One region of the Lysobacter sp. Hz25 genome, then DNA from elsewhere that is predicted to be linked to it. Evidence: riboswitches for the same ligand, from Rfam matches in the RefSeq annotation. Region 1 holds a riboswitch; each other region holds the start of a gene.

Evidence for each region. Region 1 has a riboswitch for cobalamin ahead of btuB (TonB-dependent vitamin B12 receptor). Riboswitches for the same ligand answer to the same signal wherever they lie in the genome.
Region 2: another riboswitch for cobalamin. It lies ahead of btuB (TonB-dependent vitamin B12 receptor); the one in region 1 lies ahead of btuB (TonB-dependent vitamin B12 receptor).
Region 3: another riboswitch for cobalamin. It lies ahead of ACKN61_RS15970 (CoA-acylating methylmalonate-semialdehyde dehydrogenase); the one in region 1 lies ahead of btuB (TonB-dependent vitamin B12 receptor).
Region 4: another riboswitch for cobalamin. It lies ahead of ACKN61_RS19415 (ribonucleoside-diphosphate reductase subunit alpha); the one in region 1 lies ahead of btuB (TonB-dependent vitamin B12 receptor).

Annotation. Positions count from the first base shown of each region.
Region 1 covers NZ_CP175666.1:1,397,994-1,402,447, reverse strand. Annotated here, with positions in the region: gene ACKN61_RS05840 (hypothetical protein) at 1-531, opposite strand, end outside; gene btuB (TonB-dependent vitamin B12 receptor) at 609-2,462, opposite strand; cobalamin riboswitch at 2,616-2,860, opposite strand; gene ACKN61_RS05830 (TonB-dependent receptor plug domain-containing protein) at 3,355-4,454, shown strand, end outside.
Region 2 covers NZ_CP175666.1:4,976,926-4,981,379, forward strand. Annotated here, with positions in the region: gene ACKN61_RS20490 (phasin family protein) at 247-666, shown strand; gene bioD (dethiobiotin synthase) at 803-1,534, opposite strand; gene ACKN61_RS20500 (GAF domain-containing protein) at 1,605-2,087, shown strand; gene ACKN61_RS20505 (TfoX/Sxy family protein) at 2,084-2,497, shown strand; cobalamin riboswitch at 2,577-2,824, shown strand; gene btuB (TonB-dependent vitamin B12 receptor) at 2,945-4,454, shown strand, end outside.
Region 3 covers NZ_CP175666.1:3,888,888-3,893,341, forward strand. Annotated here, with positions in the region: gene ACKN61_RS15960 (Vps62-related protein) at 1-686, shown strand, start outside; gene ACKN61_RS15965 (hypothetical protein) at 1,779-2,027, opposite strand; cobalamin riboswitch at 2,576-2,797, shown strand; gene ACKN61_RS15970 (CoA-acylating methylmalonate-semialdehyde dehydrogenase) at 2,935-4,449, shown strand.
Region 4 covers NZ_CP175666.1:4,718,477-4,722,930, forward strand. Annotated here, with positions in the region: gene ACKN61_RS19410 (DUF2339 domain-containing protein) at 1-1,436, opposite strand, end outside; cobalamin riboswitch at 1,572-1,795, shown strand; gene ACKN61_RS19415 (ribonucleoside-diphosphate reductase subunit alpha) at 2,217-4,454, shown strand, end outside.

The DNA.
Region 1 (4,454 bases):
CGCGACGAACGCGACCGCGATGTAACTCATGGTGGTACGCACGAACAGCGGGCCCCAGCGCCAGACCCGGCTTAGGTACTCGGCGAAGTTCGGCTCGGCGTAGCGACCGCCGAACCAGTAGAAGGCGCCATTGGAAATCAGGAACGACACGCTGGCGGCGGCGAAGGCCACGCCTAACGCACGCCCGAATCCGCGCCAACCGGCCGGCATGCGCGGCGCATACCAGCGCCCGGCGTACCACAGCACGGCATAGGCCAGCAGCAGGAAGGCATACGACGGAGTCACGCAGTAGTGGTCGAAGAAATTCAGGCCGCGCCCGGTGATCGCGAAGTAGTCGATGGCGACCGCCGCGAGCAGGAACACCGCGTAGCCCAAGTGCCGGCGCAGATACAGGCCGCCGAGAAAGAACGCCGCCATCGAGGCATCGGGCAGATGCAACAGATCGCCGAAATGATGGAAGCGCGTGGCGATCATCGCCATCAACAACAGGCACGACAGGCTTAATTGAATGGGACCGGGCAAATTTTTCATCGGCGACTCTCGATAGGCGCCGGCAACGCGGTGGTTGCCGGCAAAGCCCGCGGACGCGGGCCGAGGCTGCTGATCCGTCAGCGGGAAGGCCGGTAACGCAAGGTCAACAGATAATTGCGGCCGGGCTGGTTGTAGAAAGCGGCGGTTTCGTAACGGCGATCGAACACGTTGTTCGCCGCCAGCTGCACGCTCCAGGCCTCGTTGAAGGCGTAGCCCAGGCGCAGATCGGTGAGCGCGTAGCCAGCCAGGCGACGCGTATTGGCCAGGTCATCATAGCGATCGCCCGCGGCATAAACGCTGGCGCCGAACGACCATGCGCCGTTGCCGACCGCGATGCGGCGGTCGGCATCGATGCGCGCGCTCTGCCGCGCACGCCGCGGCAGGAATTTGTCGCGGCTGGCGCTGCGGCTGTCGTTGCGCGGGTCCAGCCAGGTCGCGCTGGCGCGCAGGTCCCAATCGGCCAGGCGGGTGTCGAACGCCGCTTCCAGGCCGCGGATGCGCGCGCGGTCGACGTTGCCGGGCAAGCCGATCGAGGAATCGAACGCGATCAAGTCGTCGATGTCGCTCTCGTAAGCATTGAGCGACCACACGTGCTGGCGGCGCTCGCCGTGGGTGCCGCGCAGGCCGATTTCGACGCTGCGCGAGGTTTCCGGCGACAAGCCGGCATTGCCGTAGCCCGGGTAGTACAACTCGTTGAAGGTCGGTGCCTTGAACGCGGTGCCGTAGCTCGCGGTCAAACGCAGCGCCTCGCTGAGGTTCCAACCCCACAGCAGGCTGCCCGTGGTCTCGCCGCCGAACTGGCTGTCGTCGTCGCGGCGCAGGCTGGCCTGCAGCGCATGCGCGCCGAAACTCTGCTGCCACTGGCCGAAGGCACCGCGCAGGATGCGGGCGTCGCGGGCATAGCGGGTATTGCTGTCGATGCGGTCGCGCTGCCAGTCGAACCCGAGCGTGAGCAGGCCGCTGCCGATGCCGATGTCGCCCTGCACCGAGCCGAGCTGGCGCCGGGTCTCGAAGGTGCTGGAGTATTTGCCGTTCTTGTAAGTGTCGCTGAGGTCTTCGCTGCGGCCGGCGCTGGCGCTGAGGCTGACGCGCTCGCTGGGCCGGTAGCGCAGCTTGGCGCCGGCGACCTGCTGCACGCCGTCGGCCTCGTTGTTCTGGCTGCCGTCGTACTCGTTATGGTTTTTGGTGCGGAACAAGCGCGCTTCGGCGTCCCATTGCTCGTTGAAGCGGTAGCCGCCCTGCAGGGTCAGCGAATCGTTGCGATAGCCGTCGCGGTCCGGCGAGTTGGTGAAACAACCCGCGCCGCCCGGCGAGGGCTTGCCGCGGCAGGCGTTGATGCCGTCGGTGTCTTCGTGGGCGGCGTTGATCGAATACCAGCCGCGTTCGCCCTTGCCGGCGACGCCGGCGGTCGCGCGATGGGTGGCGTAGCTGCCGACCGAGGCGCTGAAGCTCGGCACGAACGCGCCCTGCGGCCGCCGGGTGAATATCTGGATGACGCCGCCGATGGCTTCGGAGCCGTACAGGCTGGAGAACGGGCCGCGCACGATCTCGACGCGTTCGATCTGCTCGACCGGAATGTCCTGCAGCGAGGCGCCGCCGCTGGTCGCCGAACCGATCTTGACCCCGTCGATCAGCACCAGCACGTGGTCGGACTCGCTGCCGCGCAGGAACAGCGACGTCGCCTTGCCCGGGCCGCCGTTATTGGCCAAGGAAGCGCCCGGCGTGCCGCGCAACAGTTCCGGCAACGACGACGGCTGCAGGCGTTCGATCTGCGCGCGATCGATCACGGTCACCGCGGCGAGCGTGGCGTCCTGGGTCTGGGCGGTGCGGCTCGCGGTGACCACGATCTGGTCGAGATCGACTGCGGGCGCGGCCAGTGCGGCGGCGGCGAATGCGGAACCGGCGAATACGAAAGCGCAGCGCGCGGGAATGCGCGCAAGGCGCGGAACAGCGGAAAAACGGAACGTCACAGTCGGCTCTCCATGGCCGCGCCTCACCCGCGCGGTCTAGACCAGGTCGTGACAGGGGGATGGCGGAACGGAGAGACGGCGCGCGCGCCGATGCCCCGAGACATGGCCCTCCGCCTGTCGGTTCGCGCTCCGGGCCGGTCTCCGGGCTTGCGAGTGGAGGCGGTCCGAGATCGGACCGGGTCTCCCGTACCGCGCCTTCCCGTGTCGGAACACAGTGGCGTCGTGCGGTGCGTGTACTCGCTTACCGTTGCGGGGGCAGCTCCGGATTGACCGACCTGGCGAACGCCAGAAGCGGGGACCGGATTCCCGTTTCAATCGCCGATTGTGTGTCGGCGATCACCTTGAGCGCGCGCATCTTAGCAGTCGAGCGCGGTCGGGACGCCACGGGAATTCATGCGAGGGCGCTTGAAGTCTCTGGATTGCGGCCAGGGCGCCCCTCGCCGGGCTTAGCCCCCGGATCGTCATCCCCGCGCAGGCGGGGGTGAATGGATGCGCGTGCGAGCCACTGGCTCGCGCATCCATGAACGCCTGGGCGCGCTGCGCGCCTCGCCGGGCCCGCAGAGACTTCAAGCGTTCTCGCACGAAAACCCGGTGGATCCCCGCCTTCGCGGGGATGACGACCCGGGGGGAATGACAGCTTGCTAGAGATGAAGGCTTAACGGGGATGAGGGCCAGAAAGCGCCAAGCGGGCCAGGCGCAGCGGCCATCGGCCCACCCCCAGATTCCGCAAAGAGTGTGCCATTACCACTTTTCTACTACTTGCGTTAGGCAGAATTTGGCCGCTTCATTGACCGGTTGTTACGTTCGTGTTAAATCCGAATGACATCGCTGTCATCCCCATCAAGGAGTCGTCATGCACGTCCGCCGCACCTTCGCCGGTTCACGTCACCCTCTGGCCCTCGGCCTCCTGGTAGCGCTCGCCGCGCCGGTCTACGCGCAGGACGCGCCGCAAAGCGATCCCAAGACCCTGGACCAGGTCATCGTCACCGGCACCCGCGTCAGCGACCGCACCGTCGCAGAGTCCACCGCGCCGATCGACATCATCACCCCGGAGACCCTGGAAGCCACCGGCACCGTCGAGCTGGCCACCGCACTGTCGCGCGCCCTGCCCTCGCTCAACTTCCCGCGCCCGGCCATCACCGACGGCACCGACGCGGTGCGCCCGGCGCAGCTCCGCGGCCTCGCCCCCGACCAGGTGCTGGTGCTGGTCAACGGCAAGCGCCGCCACACCACCGCCCTGATCAACCTCAACGGCAGCCAGGGCCGCGGCTCCTCGCCGGTCGATCTCAACGCGATTCCGATCGCCGCGATCGAACGCGTCGAAGTGCTGCGCGACGGCGCCTCGGCCCAGTACGGCTCCGACGCCATCGCCGGCGTCATCAACGTCGTGCTTAAGGGCAACAAGCCGGGCACCGGCAGCATCGCCGCGCGCTACGGCCAGTACAGCGCCGGCGACGGCAAGCAGTACCAGTTGTCCGGCGACACCGGCATCAAGCTCGGCGAGAACGGCTGGCTGCACTTGGCCGCGCAAGGCGGGCACCAGGACCAGACCAATCGTGCACGCCCGTTCCAGGGCCGCGTCGAGCAGCGCTACGGCGATCCCGAGATCGACCAGGGCGCGTTCGCCTACAACGGCGAATACAGCCCGACCGATTACCTGAGCTTCTATTCGTTCGGCAGCTACAGCGAACGCGACGTGCTCTCCAACGGTTACTTCCGCTTCGCCGGCGACCCGCGCAACATCCCGACGATCTACCCGAACGGCTTCCTGCCGCAGATTCACAACGTCAGCAAGGACCGCGCCGCGGTGTTCGGCCTGCGCAGCGAAACCGCCGGCGGCACCCAGATCGACCTGAGCTACAACTACGGCCACAACGGCCTGACCTTCGATATCGAGAACACCCTCAACCGCAGCCTCGGCCCGACCTCGCCGACGCAGTTCTACGCCGGTGC
Region 2 (4,454 bases), 2.4 Mb from region 1:
GCTACGCCCCCAGACCTTCGACAGTCATCGCGGCCGGCGCCTTGTCAGACGCCGGCAATGCCGTGGTCATGGCCCCGAATTAGGCTTTGCCTGAACGGCTGCTTGGTCGCTAACTACCTGAACAGGCAGGCTTTCTGAACGGCTTTCGACCGCTCGTCGGCCCGATGTTGCATCGCAACAAAACCCCGCCTATGCTGCACCGCACAATCCAGTCGTTCTCCGTCTGGACCTTTCAGGAGCTCAGCCATGTACCAGCAATTCAACGAACAGTTCGCCGCCGCTACGCGCCAGTTCGCGGACACGGCCGCTCAGGTCAACCGTCTGGCCCTCGACAACGCCGAGGCCGTGTTCGGCCTGCAGGTCGCCGCGATCGAAGACCGCGTCAACGCCACTTTCGCTTTCTTCGGTGAAGCCGCCGAAGCCCGCGACCTGGAAGCCTTCAAGACCCTGTGGCCGAAGGGCGCGCAGATCGCTCGCGAGAACCTCGAGCGCGCTGTCAGCACCGGTCAGGAAGCTTTCGGCCGCACCGTGAAGACCAACGAAGCGATCGCCGAGCTGGCCAAGTCGCAGATCGAAACCGCTGCCAAGGCCACCCAGGCCAACGTCGAGAAGGCCGCCAAGGCCGCGGCGAAGGCGACGGCTCCGACTGCCGCTGCGACCAAGTAAGCGCACCGTCTCTCTCTCCGGCCGTCATGGCGGATACGAAAAACCCGGCAGCTTCGGCTGCCGGGTTTTTTGTTGCGCGCGATTCGGCCTTCGCCGTCGCCACGGATCGCAGGCGGACTGCAGAGCGATCGCCGCGCTAGCCCAGCGGCTGCAAGCGCCCGGCCAGGGCCTGCGGATCGGGCGAGGCGAGATACGGCAGACGCCCCCAGCACGGCACCGGCAGACGCCGGCGCAGGATCTCGAAGTTGTCGTCGGCGCGCGCCATGTGCGGGTCGATGTCGTTGGCGATCCAGCCGACCAGGCGGGCGCCGTCGGCCTGGATCGCGCGCGCGCTCAGACGCGCGTGGTTGATCGCGCCCAGGCGCAGGCCGACCACCAGCACCACCGGCAGGTCCAGCGCGCGCACCAGGTCGATCTGGTCGAGCGTGGCGCTGATCGGCGCGGCCCAACCGCCGACGCCTTCGACCACCACCGTGTCCGACTGCGCCGCCAAGCGCGCATGCGCGGCGAGGATCGTCGCCAGCGCGATCTCGACGCCGGCCTGCGCGGCGGCGAGTTCCGGCGCCAACGGCTGCGGCAAGGCATAGGGATTGACGTCGTCGTAGTGCGGTCTCGGCGCACTGGCCGCTTGCAACAGCAAGGCGTCCTCGTTGCGCCAACCCTCGGGCGTGCGTTCGCAACCGCTCGCCACCGGCTTCATGCCGACCGCGCGCAGCCCGCGCGCGCGCAAGGCGTGCAACAAGCTCGCGCTGGCCACCGACTTGCCGATGCCGGTGTCGGTGCCGGTGACGAATACGCCGCGCGGAAACACCGCGGGCGCGGCCGTTGGTCGGGAGCCGGCCTCCACCGGGGGCTGGGTGTGACTCATCTCGCGCTTTTCCCTGGGGCGTGGAGTCCACCATGGTAGTGGCGGCGGATGCCGCTGTTACACTCCGATGATGTTTAAAACCTCCGCACTATCGGGCGACAAGCCCGAGCAATACGCGCAGCTGCTCGCCCAGGCGCGCGGTTTGCTCGACGGCGAACGCGACCGTATCGCCAATGCCGCCAACCTGTCGGCGTTGGTCAGCCATGCCCTGCCGGAACTCAACTGGGTCGGCTTCTATTTCTACGACGGCGAAGAACTCGTGGTCGGCCCGTTCCAGGGCTTGCCGGCGTGCGTGCGCATTCCGCTCGACAAGGGCGTGTGCGGCGCGGCCGCCTCGACCCGCCAGACCCAACGCGTCGCCGACGTGCACGCCTTCCCCGGCCACATCGCCTGCGATGCCGCCTCGCGTTCGGAAGTGGTGGTGCCGCTGGTCCACGGCGATTCCCTGATCGGCGTGTTCGACCTCGACAGCCCGGTCCCGGACCGCTTCGATGCCGACGACCAGGCCGGCCTGGAAGCGCTGGCGCGGGTGTACGTGGAGGCGCTGGCATGACCGCGCCGAAGATGCGCAACATCGGCCCCAAGAGCGCGGCCTGGCTGCGCCAGGTCGGCCTGCGCACGCACGAGGACATTTCCGCGATCGGCACGGTCGAGGCCTTCATGCGCGTCAAGCGCGCCGGCTTCAAGCCGACGCTCAACCTGCTGTACGCGATCGAAGGCGCGCTGCTGGACTGCCATTGGCAGGAGATCAGCGACGAGCGCCGGCAACAGCTGATCCAGGCCGCCGAAGCCGCGACCGCGCTGCTGCCGCCGCCGCGCAACAAGCCGGCCGCCGCGCCGGTGCACACCACCGTGCACGCCGAAGAACGCCACGACGCGTTCGAGGCCGGCGGTCTGGACGGCACCGGCCTGGACGACGACGACCGCCCCGGCGGCCACGACGAGGACGACGGGCGCGACTGAGCCCGTCGGCGCCGCTGCGCCCCTCCGGCCGGCCGCTCCGCCCGTCCGCGGCTTTGGCCCCGGGCGCCGGCTTCGCGTAGACTGCGCACCGCTTCAAGGTGACCCGGCGGCTTTCTCCATCGCCGGGTTGAAACGGGAAGCCGGTGACGCGCCCTCTCCTGCGGGAAGATCGGCGCCAGTCCGGCACTGCCCCCGCAACGGTAAGCAAGACAGATCGCGGCAACCGCCACTGTGCTCGGCACGGGAAGGCGCCGCGATCGGCCGCCCGACCCCGCGTCGGCGCTGCGCTTGCGAGTCCGGAGACCGGCCTTGAGGCGCCACAGGTTGCGATGCGGAGGGCGTCGCGGCGGCTGCTATCCGGCTGTCTGCACGGCCCGCTGCCTCCTCGCAACCGTCTTCCGCCGTCGTCGTCGCGCGCCCCCGGGTGCGCGCGCTGGAGCTTTACCCATGTCCGCCCCGAACACGTACGCCCTGAATCTGTCGCTCGCCATCGCCTGTGCGCTGGCGCTGCCCACCGCCGCCCTCGCCGCTCCGGCCGGCGACGCCACCGACCTCGACGAGGTGGTGGTCACCGCCAACCGCACCGCGGTCAGCGTCAACGACACCCTGACCCCGGTCGACGTGCTCGACCGCGAGACCATCCAGCGCAGCCAGGCGCGCGACCTCAACGACCTGCTGCGCGGCCGCGCCGGCATCACCATTTCCAACCAGGGCGGCGCCGGCAAGCTCACCACCCTGTTCCTGCGCGGCAGCGAGTCCGACCACGTGTTGGTGCTGGTCGACGGCATCCGCGTCGGCTCGCCGACCTCGGGCCTGGCCGCGCTGCAGGACCTGCCGCTGGCACTGATCGACCGCATCGAGATCGTGCGCGGCCCGCGTTCGAGCCTGTACGGCGCCGACGCCATCGGCGGCGTGATCCAGGTGTTCACCCGCCGCGAGAAGCAGGGCTTCGCGCCGCGCGTGCACATCGGCGGCGGCAGCAACGACAGCCTCGAATTCGGCACCGGCTTCGGCGGCCGCAGCGAGCGCGGCTGGTTCGGCGCCGACTACAGCTTCCGCAAGACCGAGGGCATCAACGCCTGCCGCGGCGCCGGCTTCCCGGTGTTCGCCGGCTGCTTCACCGACGAACCCGACCGCGACGGTTACGAAAACCACGCCCTGTCGCTGCGCGGCGGCCTCGAGTTCAACGAGCAGTGGAGCATCGAAGGCCAGGCGCTGCGCGCCGAAGGCGAAAACGATTACGACGGCAGCTTCGTCAACCGCTCCGAGACCGTGCAGCAGGTGATCGGCGGCAAGCTGCAATGGCGTCCGTCGGAAACCGTCCACCTACAGTTGCTGGCCGGCCGCAACGTCGACAGCTCGGATAATTTCCTCGGCGAAGTACCGATGGGGTTCTTCAAGACCGATCGCGACAGTGCGACCTTGCAGGGCGACTTCACCCTGGCCGAAGGCCACGTGCTGACCGCGGGCTTCGATTGGTTGCGCGACCGTGTCGACAGCGACACCGTGTACGACGAAAGCGAGCGCGACAACAAGGCCGGCTTCGTCCAGTACCAGGGCCGCTTCGGCGCGCAGTCGTTCGAGGCCAGCCTGCGCCGCGACGATAACGAACAGTTCGGCGGCCACACCACCGGCGGCGCGGCCTGGGGCCTGAACTTCGCCGAGCGCTGGCGCGTCACCGTCGGCTACGGCACCGCGTTCAAGGCGCCGACCTTCAACGAGCTGTATTACCCGTTCTTCGGCAACGCGACCCTGCGCCCGGAAGAGTCGAAGACCTGGGAGCTCGGCCTGGCCTATCGCGGCGAGCGTTTCAACGCCCGCATCGACGGCTTCGACACCCGCGCCGACGACCTGATCACCTACGACTCGTCGATCAACCTGCCCAACAACATCGACCGGGCGCGCATGCGCGGCGCCGAGATCGGCATCGACACCACGTTCGCGCAATGGACCCTGG
Region 3 (4,454 bases), 2.5 Mb from region 1:
ACATCGGGCCCGACAACAAGGATGCCGACAGCCAGTTGTTCCTCGACCACCAGAACGAAGAACTCGGCGACGGCGTCCGCGACGGCGACCTCGCCAACAGCAAAAACCTTTACCAATACGACCCCGAAAGCAACACCATCACCTACCACCTGTTTTATTCCTACAACGACGGCCCGTCCGGCCTTGGCGACGTGCAGAACCACGAAGGCGACTGGGAAAAGATCACCGTGCAGCTCGACGACCAATACCAGCCGACCGCGGTGCGCTATAGCGCCCATGGCGGCTTGAACGCCGAGCGCTCGTGGGCGGACACGCCGAAAGAAGACGGCCGCCCGGTGTCCTACGTCGGCCAGGGCTCGCATGCGAATTTCCCCGAGACCGGTTCTTGGGAAACCAAGGCGCCGGGCATCGACGACTCGGCCAAGAGCGGCGGCGTGCGTTTCGACCTGGCCGGCCAGCCGGCGGTCGATGTGACCACGCAGGATTGGTATGGCGGCCACGTGCTGTGGGGCGAACGCGGCAGCGGCCAGGAACTGGGCATCGGCGAGACCACCGGCCCGACCGGACCGTCGGCCGACAAGGGACCGATCGTGGCCGGCGACGCCGATCCCTCGCTGCAGCCCAACGACGAAAAACCGGGCTTCCCGTTTTATGGGCCTTACCCACCGTTCGTGTTTCCGCCGTGATGTGGCCGGGGTAAAGGTGGCATCGATCGCGATAGCGTTCGCGTTCGCGTGCGATCTTGGGCTTGCTTGAGCGATACGCCGCGAAGCCTAGACCCTGCGGTCGCGACTCACGTCGCTCCTACAGGGATGGATTCGCTGCACTGCGTGCTCATGCCGTGCAGAGCCTGCAGTTGTAGGAGCGACGTGAGTCGCGACCGCGGGACGCACAGAGACAACAATGCCGCCGTCGCTCATCGAAACGGCGTGCCATCGCCAGGGTAGGAACGGCGTCCTACTGGATTTCCTTCGGTCACGAGCCGCGACCACGCCGCAACGCTCTTGCCGCGCACTTATCAAGCAAGATCAAGATCAAACGCCAAAAGCTTCCGCCACTAAAGCGGCGGGTTACTTTCTTTTGTCATAAGCAACAAAAGAAAGATAACCAAAGAAAAATGCTTTTCTTTGAGTCAAGGGCCCGCACGAACGATGCCGACGCGGGGCTTTTTCATACGGGACATCCCTGTGCCGATGAAAAACGGCGCGCATCCCTGCGCGCCGCCCTCCGGGTCTCCATCGGTCTCGCCAGTGCATGGCTACGCCAAGCTCTAAATGGCAACGGCAACGACGAATCTCGCTCTAAGGGTAGGAGCGGCGTGAGCCGCGACCACGAACTGTGGATGGCGACGATACTTCGCAGGCAGTGTCAAATACCGGCCTCGGTCGTGGCTTTGGCCTTTGCTGTTGTTGTGCGACGTCTCGCACTAGCGAAGGTAATCGAAGACCCGGAGGGCGGCCTGCATGGATGCAGGCCGTTTTTCATCGGGACAGGGATGTCCCGTATGAAAAATCCCCGCGGAGGCATCGCTCGTGTGGGCCTGTGATTCAAAGCAAAAGCATTTTTCTTTGGTGACTTTCTTTTGTTGCTTTAGACAAAAGAAAGTTACCCGCCGCTTTAGTGGCGGAAGCTTTTGGCGTTTGATCCTGATCTTGGTCTTGCTTGATCGATACGCCGCGAGACCGAAGCAGCGCGGTCGCGGCTCGCGCCGCTCCTACCCTCAGAGCCCCCACCGCGATGCCACGGACACGAACCAACCCGCGCCACCGGCAACCCCCTCAGCGGCGTATCTCGAACCCCGGGTTCTCATTGAGCGAACCGTCCGCCTCCAGCACCGCGTAACGCTCGCCATCGGGATGGAACACCACCGGAATCGGCTCCAGGAACAGCGGCCGCCGAACGAAACGCAGTTCCCAGCGGAAATGCTCCAGGGTCGTCAACGCGTCCAGCTGCTCGCGGGTCAACCCTGCGCGCAAGGCCACGGCACTGGGCTGCTCGGTTCCGTTGCGTCGTTCGCGTTTGGTCATCGGGTGCCGCTCCTTCGAGAATGCCGCGTTGCGCTCACGCCATGATCTTGCAACGGCATGCGAATGTCACCCGCGCGGCCACTGCCCGTGGGATGCTTCAGCGCCGACGCTCGACGACGAACCGATCCACCGCCACCGATGCTCCCCATCGTGGCGATACGCCCATGCCGACCCGGATGCCCCCGTTCACAGCCGTCCCCGCCGCGCCAGTCATTTCGCCCGTATCGTTTCCAGGAATACACGCTGCCCATCACAGTATCGAGCGATGCCACGCGTTTCGCCTGAACCTCGCACACAGGCGAACGCGGCCGACATTGTGGGCGCCGTCGCGACCGACATGCGGCGCACGCGCGCTCCCACGCGGGCAAGTAAACATCGCGCATTGCTCGCCCTGCATTCCATTCGCCGCAGTGCGGTGTGGTGCCGAGTCGTCACACATCCACGCAGCAACAAGATGAATGCGGCGTTCGAATCAATCCGACCACGCCGTCGTGCGAACGAGCGCGCAGCTTTGCGCAGCGCAGCTTGTCCGCTTTCGATCCGGCGCCTACACTCCGCCGGCCACAGGTGTCCTGCCGCCGTACCGGCGAGCAGGGTGAAACGGGAAGCCGGTGCGAGTCGTCAGACTCCATTCCGGCGCTGCCCCCGCAACGGTAGGCGAGAACACCCGACTCAATACCACTGCGATCTCGCGGGAAGGTGTCGGGGTGATGCGGATCGCTCCGCATCGCTCGCAAGCCCGGAGACCGGCCAGTGGCGGGCATCGCATGCGATGTCGTCCTCGGGTGTTGCGGTGGGCAACCGGACGGGCTGGCTCGACGCGATGTCCGTTGCGTGGAACCGACTTGTCTTGCTCCGCAATCCCCGTCACGCGGGTGAGCGACACGGAGCCGAAACAATGAACGATATGAATCGCGTCGCGACCGAAGTCGCGACGGTCAAGCTGCTGATCGACGGCGCATTCGTCGAATCCCGATCCGAACAATGGCGCGATGTCGTCAACCCCGCCACGCAGGCGGTGCTGGCGCGGGTGCCGTTCGCGACCGCGGACGAAGTCGACGCCGCGGTACGTTCGGCGCACCAGGCCTTCAAGAGCTGGCGCAAGACCCCGATCGGCGCGCGCGCGCGCATCTTCCTCAAGTACCAGCAACTGATCCGCGAGCACATGGGCGAGCTCGCCGCGATCCTCACCGCCGAACAAGGCAAGACCCTGGCCGACGCCGAAGGCGACGTATTCCGCGGCCTGGAAGTGGTCGAGCACGCAGCGGCGATCGGCAACCTGCAACTCGGCGAGTTGGCCAACAACGTCGCCGGCGGCGTCGACACCTACACCCTGTTGCAACCGCTCGGCGTCTGCGCCGGCATCACCCCGTTCAACTTCCCGGCGATGATTCCGCTGTGGATGTTCCCGATGGCCATCGCCACCGGCAACACCTTCGTGCTCAAGCCGTCCGAACAGGACCCGCTGGTGACGATGCGCCTGGTCGAGCTGGCGCTGCAGGCTGGCGTGCCCAAGGGCGTGCTCAACGTCGTCCACGGCGGCGAAGACGTGGTCAATGCGATCTGCGACCACCCCGACATCAAGGCGGTGTCCTTCGTCGGCTCGACCAAGGTCGGCACCCATGTCTACCACCGCGCTTCGCTGGCGGGCAAGCGCGTGCAGTGCATGATGGGCGCGAAGAATCACGCGGTGGTGCTGCCCGACGCCAACAAGGAGCAAACCCTCAACGCCCTCGCCGGCGCCGCGTTCGGCGCCGCCGGCCAACGCTGCATGGCCGCCTCCACCGCGGTGCTGGTCGGCGAAGCGCAGGCCTGGATCCCCGAGCTGGTCGCCAAGGCGCGCACGCTCAAGGTCAATGCCGGCACCGAGCCCGGCACCGATGTCGGCCCGGTAATTTCCTGCGCCGCGCGCGAACGCGTCGAAAGCCTGATCGCCTCCGGCGTCGAGCAAGGCGCACGGCTCGAACTCGACGGCCGCAAGCCGTCCGTGCCGGGTTTCGAGCGCGGCAACTTCGTCGGCCCGACCATCTTCTCCGGGGTCGAGCCCGGCATGCGCATCTACGACGAAGAGATCTTCGGCCCGGTACTGATCGTGCTCGCCGCCGCCACCCTGGAAGCCGCAATCGAGCTGATCAACGCCAATCCCAACGGCAACGGCACCGCTCTGTTCACCCAGTCCGGCGCGGCCGCGCGCCGCTTCCAGGAAGACATCGACGTCGGCCAGGTCGGCATCAACGTGCCGATCCCGGTGCCGGTGCCGCTGTTCTCGTTCACCGGCTCGCGCGCCTCCAAGCTCGGCGACCTCGGCCCCTACGGCAAGCAAGTGGTGATGTTCTACACCCAGACCAAGACGGTCACCGCGCGTTGGTTCGACGACGACACGCTCGGCCACGGCGTCAACACCACGATCAGTCTGAAGTGATGGCC
Region 4 (4,454 bases), 2.7 Mb from region 1:
CGACGTTGCTGGCGCAAGCCCAGCCAGACCATCGCCGCGCCTTCGAGCGCGAACACGCAGGCGGTGGCCTCGGCGGCGAGCGCGAGCGGAATGGCCAAGGTCGCGAAGCCCACCGCGAGCAAGGCATACGGCGTCGACAAGGCGAGGAAACGCTCGTCGCGACGCAGCCACCAGGCCAGCGCCGCGTACAACGCGCCCAAGCCCAGCGCGCAGAACGCCAGCGGCATGCGCTCGCCTTCGAGCAGGCCGGCCTGCAGCGAAAACGCGACCAGCGGCGTGCCGAACACCAGGCAGCCGTCGATGAGGTCGCGGCGCCCGGCCGGACGCTTGCGCGCATACAGCACCGGGATCAACAGATAGAAGGCGAAGAACAGCAGCAGGAAGGGTTCGGAGGTAGAGAAATGCTCGGGGCGGTACTTGAGCACGCCCCACAAGGTGCCGATGCCCCAGGTGAAGACGAAGCCGAGCAAGTTGAGCACGCGCCACGGCCGCCACCAGGCGATCGCGAAGATGCCGGCATTGAGCACGGCGTAGTAACCGAACAGGGCGACGTGGTTGCCGGAACCGGTCGACAGCCAGATCGGCGCGAGGAAGCCGGCGAGGATCGCGAACACCGCCAGCGCCATCGCGTTCTGCTTCACCGCCAGCACGCCGGCGCCGGCCACCAGCACCACGCTGAGCGCGAACGCCGCGCCGGCCGGCATCAGCTGGTACAGCTTGAACGCCGCGAACACCACCAACAGCAGGACGCCGATGGCGCCGCCCTGCAGGCTCAGGGCGAAACTGCGCTTGCGTTCGCGCTGGCGCCAACCGAACACCAGCCCGGCCATCGCCGCCAGGGCGACGCCCGCCAGGCGCAGTTCGATCGGCAGGTGCAGCCAGCCCTGATCGGTCGCGTACTTCAACAACGCGGCGACGCCGGCGAACAACACCAGCATGCCGACCTTGACCGGCACGTTGCCTTCGGTGAACCAGCGCCGCAGCCAGCGCGCGGCGACGGTGAACACGTCCGGCGGCGGCGGTGCGGCGGGTGCGCGCGCGGCTGCGGGCGCTACGCGCGCGGCGACCGGACGGGCGGCGACGTCCTGCGGCAGCGGCGGCGGCACGCTCGCGACCGTCGGCGGCGTGGGCGCCGAGACCGGCGGAACGGTTTGCGGTGGCGCGGTCGTGGGAGGAGCGGCCGCGGGAACGACGGGCCGCGGCGGACGGACCGCCTGCGTTGTCGGCGGCGGCGCTTCGCGCGCGATCCGCTCGGCCAGGGTCTCGTCCTCGCGGCGGCCGGATCTGGCCGCGCCATGCGATTCGGCTTGCTGCGCCACGCGACGCTCGAGTTCGGATACGCGCGACTTCAATCCGGCGACTTGCACCAGCGCCACCACGAGCAGGATCGGCACCAGCAACAACCCCAGTGCCACTAAAACGATCAGTGCTTCCATCACCCGTCCCTGTTCCGTGCATCGTGCGCTTGGTCACGAACGTTACACCAAGCCGCAAGCCTTGAAGGACAAGGCTTCACGCATTCTATACACAGCTTGTTCACCACATATCGCGTTGACGGAATCGATAAACCACACTATGTTGTGCCCGTCGGTGCTGATCGCGAGATTGGCTCAATAGGGAAGCCGGTAAGGACGCAGCCAGCGCGACGTCCAAAGCCGGCGCTGCCCCGCAGCGGTATGGGAAACGAACGCTACCAAGCACTGGACGCGCCTCGCGTCTGGGAAGCGGTAGCCAGTAGGAGACGCGAGTCGTCGTGTCCCGAGCCCGAAGACCTGCCGACAGCCGCGCGTTGCACACCGCGCGGTACCGGCCCAGGAGTCTTCGGGGGAAGACGGCCGGTGTCGCAGCACGATGGCTCCGCCGTCGTGCTCGTTCCGTTGCGGCGCCGCCACGCGCGCCGACGCGGGATGCGCCCGTCTCGGGCCGCGCGACACCTCGCCTGCAAGCTCCCGAGTTCCGCGCCCGCGGGGGCTCGGCCGTGCCATCGACGACGCCGCTGCGCGGCCGGTCGTCGCTGGCGCGTCCGCGTTCTCCGCGCGTCGCCCTTCGCGGGAAGGTCGGCGACCCGTGCACCCACGCCCCGGAGTTACGCCATGACCACGCTCGCACCCGAATCGTCCGCCGCCTCCCCCGCCGCCGACACTGCCGCCAAACCCGCCCGCGACCCGCAAGCCGATACCGGCTTCGCGCTGACCCCGCCCGCGGCCAACCTGACCATGAGCGTGACCAAGCGCAACGGCCGCCGCGAGCCGGTCGACCTGAACAAGATCGTGCGCGCGGTGACCCGCAGCGGCGAGAACCTGTACGCCGTCGACCCGATGCGCGTGGCCACCCGCACCATCTCCGGCCTGTACGACGGCGCGACCACGCGCGAACTCGACGAGTTGTCGATCCGCACCGCCGCCCTGCTGACCGCCGAAGAACCCGAATACGGCCGCCTCGCCGCGCGCCTGCTCGCCGGCGTGATCGAGAAGGAAGTCGCCGGCATCGAGATCCATGCGTTCTCGCAGTCGGTCCAGCGCGGCTTCGACCTGGGCCTGATCAACCAGCGTCTGCTCGACTTCGTCCAGGCCAATGCGCGCAAGCTCAACGACGCGATCGACCGCAACCTCGACGCCAAGTTCGACTACTTCGGCCTGCGCACCCTGTACGACCGCTACCTGCTGCGCCATCCGACCGCGCGTACCGTCATCGAGACCCCGCAGCAGTTCTTCCTGCGCATCGCCTGTGCGCTGAGCGAAGACGTCGGCGACGCACTCGCCCTGTACCGGCGCATGGCCCAGCTCGACTACATCCCGAGCTCGCCGACCCTGTTCAACGCCGGCACCACCCACGAGCAACTGTCGAGCTGCTTCCTGCTCGATTCGCCCGACGACTCGCTGGAAGCGATCTACAAGCGCTACATGGACGTGGCCAAGCTCAGCAAGTTCAGCGGCGGCATCGGCCTGAGCTACACCCGCATCCGTTCGCGCGGTTCGCTGATCCGCTCGACCAACGGCCTCAGCAACGGCATCGTGCCGTGGCTGAAGACCCTCGATGCCTCGGTCGCCGCGGTCAACCAGGGCGGCAAGCGCAAGGGCGCGGCCTGCGTCTACCTGGAGCCGTGGCATGCCGACGTCGAGGAGTTCCTCGAACTGCGCGACAACACCGGCGACGAAGCGCGCCGCACTCACAACCTCAACCTCGCCAACTGGATTCCCGACGAATTCATGCGCCGCGTCGAGGCCGACGCCGACTGGTCGCTGTTCGATCCGTCCAAGGTGCCGCAGCTGACCGACCTGTGGGGCGAGGCCTTCGACCGCGCCTATCACGCCGCCGAAGCGGCCGGCCTGGCGACCAAGAAGGTCAAGGCGCGCGACATCTACGGCCGGATGATGCGCACCCTGGCGCAGACCGGCAACGGCTGGATGAACTTCAAGGACAAGTCCAACCGCGCCTCCAACCAGACCCTGCGCGACGGCAACGTCATCCACCTGTCCAACCTGTGCACCGAAATCCTCGAGGTCACCTCGCAGGACGAGACCGCGGTCTGCAACCTGGGCTCGATCAACCTCTCGCACCACGTCGAGATGTACGAGGATGGCAAGGGCGCGTTCGATTTCGACAAGCTCGCCGAGACCGTGCGCCTAGCCGTGCGCCAGCTCGACCGCGTGATCGACCTGAACTTCTACCCGATCGAGACCGCGCGCCGCGCCAACCTCAAGTGGCGCCCGGTCGGCCTGGGCTCGATGGGCCTGCAGGACGTGTTCTTCAAGCTGCGCCTGCCGTTCGACTCCGAACCGGCGCGCAAGCTCGCCCAGGAGATCGCCGAGGCGATCTACTTCCACGCTCTGTCGGCGTCGAACGAGCTGGCGATGGAACACGGCAAGCACCCGTCCTTCGCCGACACCCGCGCTTCGGTCGGCGAGCTGCAGTTCGAAGCCTGGGGCGTGACCCCGTCGCAGCCCGAGCGTTGGGACGCCCTGCGCAAGCGCATCGCCGAGCACGGCCTGCGCAACTCGCTGCTGATCGCGATCGCGCCGACCGCGACCATCGCCTCGATCGCCGGCTGCTACGAGTGCATCGAGCCGCAGGTGTCGAACCTGTTCAAGCGCGAGACCCTGTCGGGCGACTTCCTGGTCGTCAACAAGTACCTGGTCGAAGAGCTCAAGAAGCTCGGCCTGTGGACCGCGGAAATGCGCGACCGGATCAAGATGGCCGAAGGCTCGATCCAGTCGGTGACCGAAGTGCCGGACGCCCTGCGCCAGGTCTATCGCACCGCCTGGGAACTGCCGATGCGCTCGCTGATCGACATGGCCGCCGAGCGCGGCGCGTATATCGACCAGAGCCAGTCGCTCAACCTGTTCATCGAAAGCCCGAACATCGGCCAGCTCAGCTCGATGTACATGTACGCCTGGAAAAAGGGCCTGAAGACCACGTATTACCTGCGTTCGCGCCCGGCCACCAAGATCGCC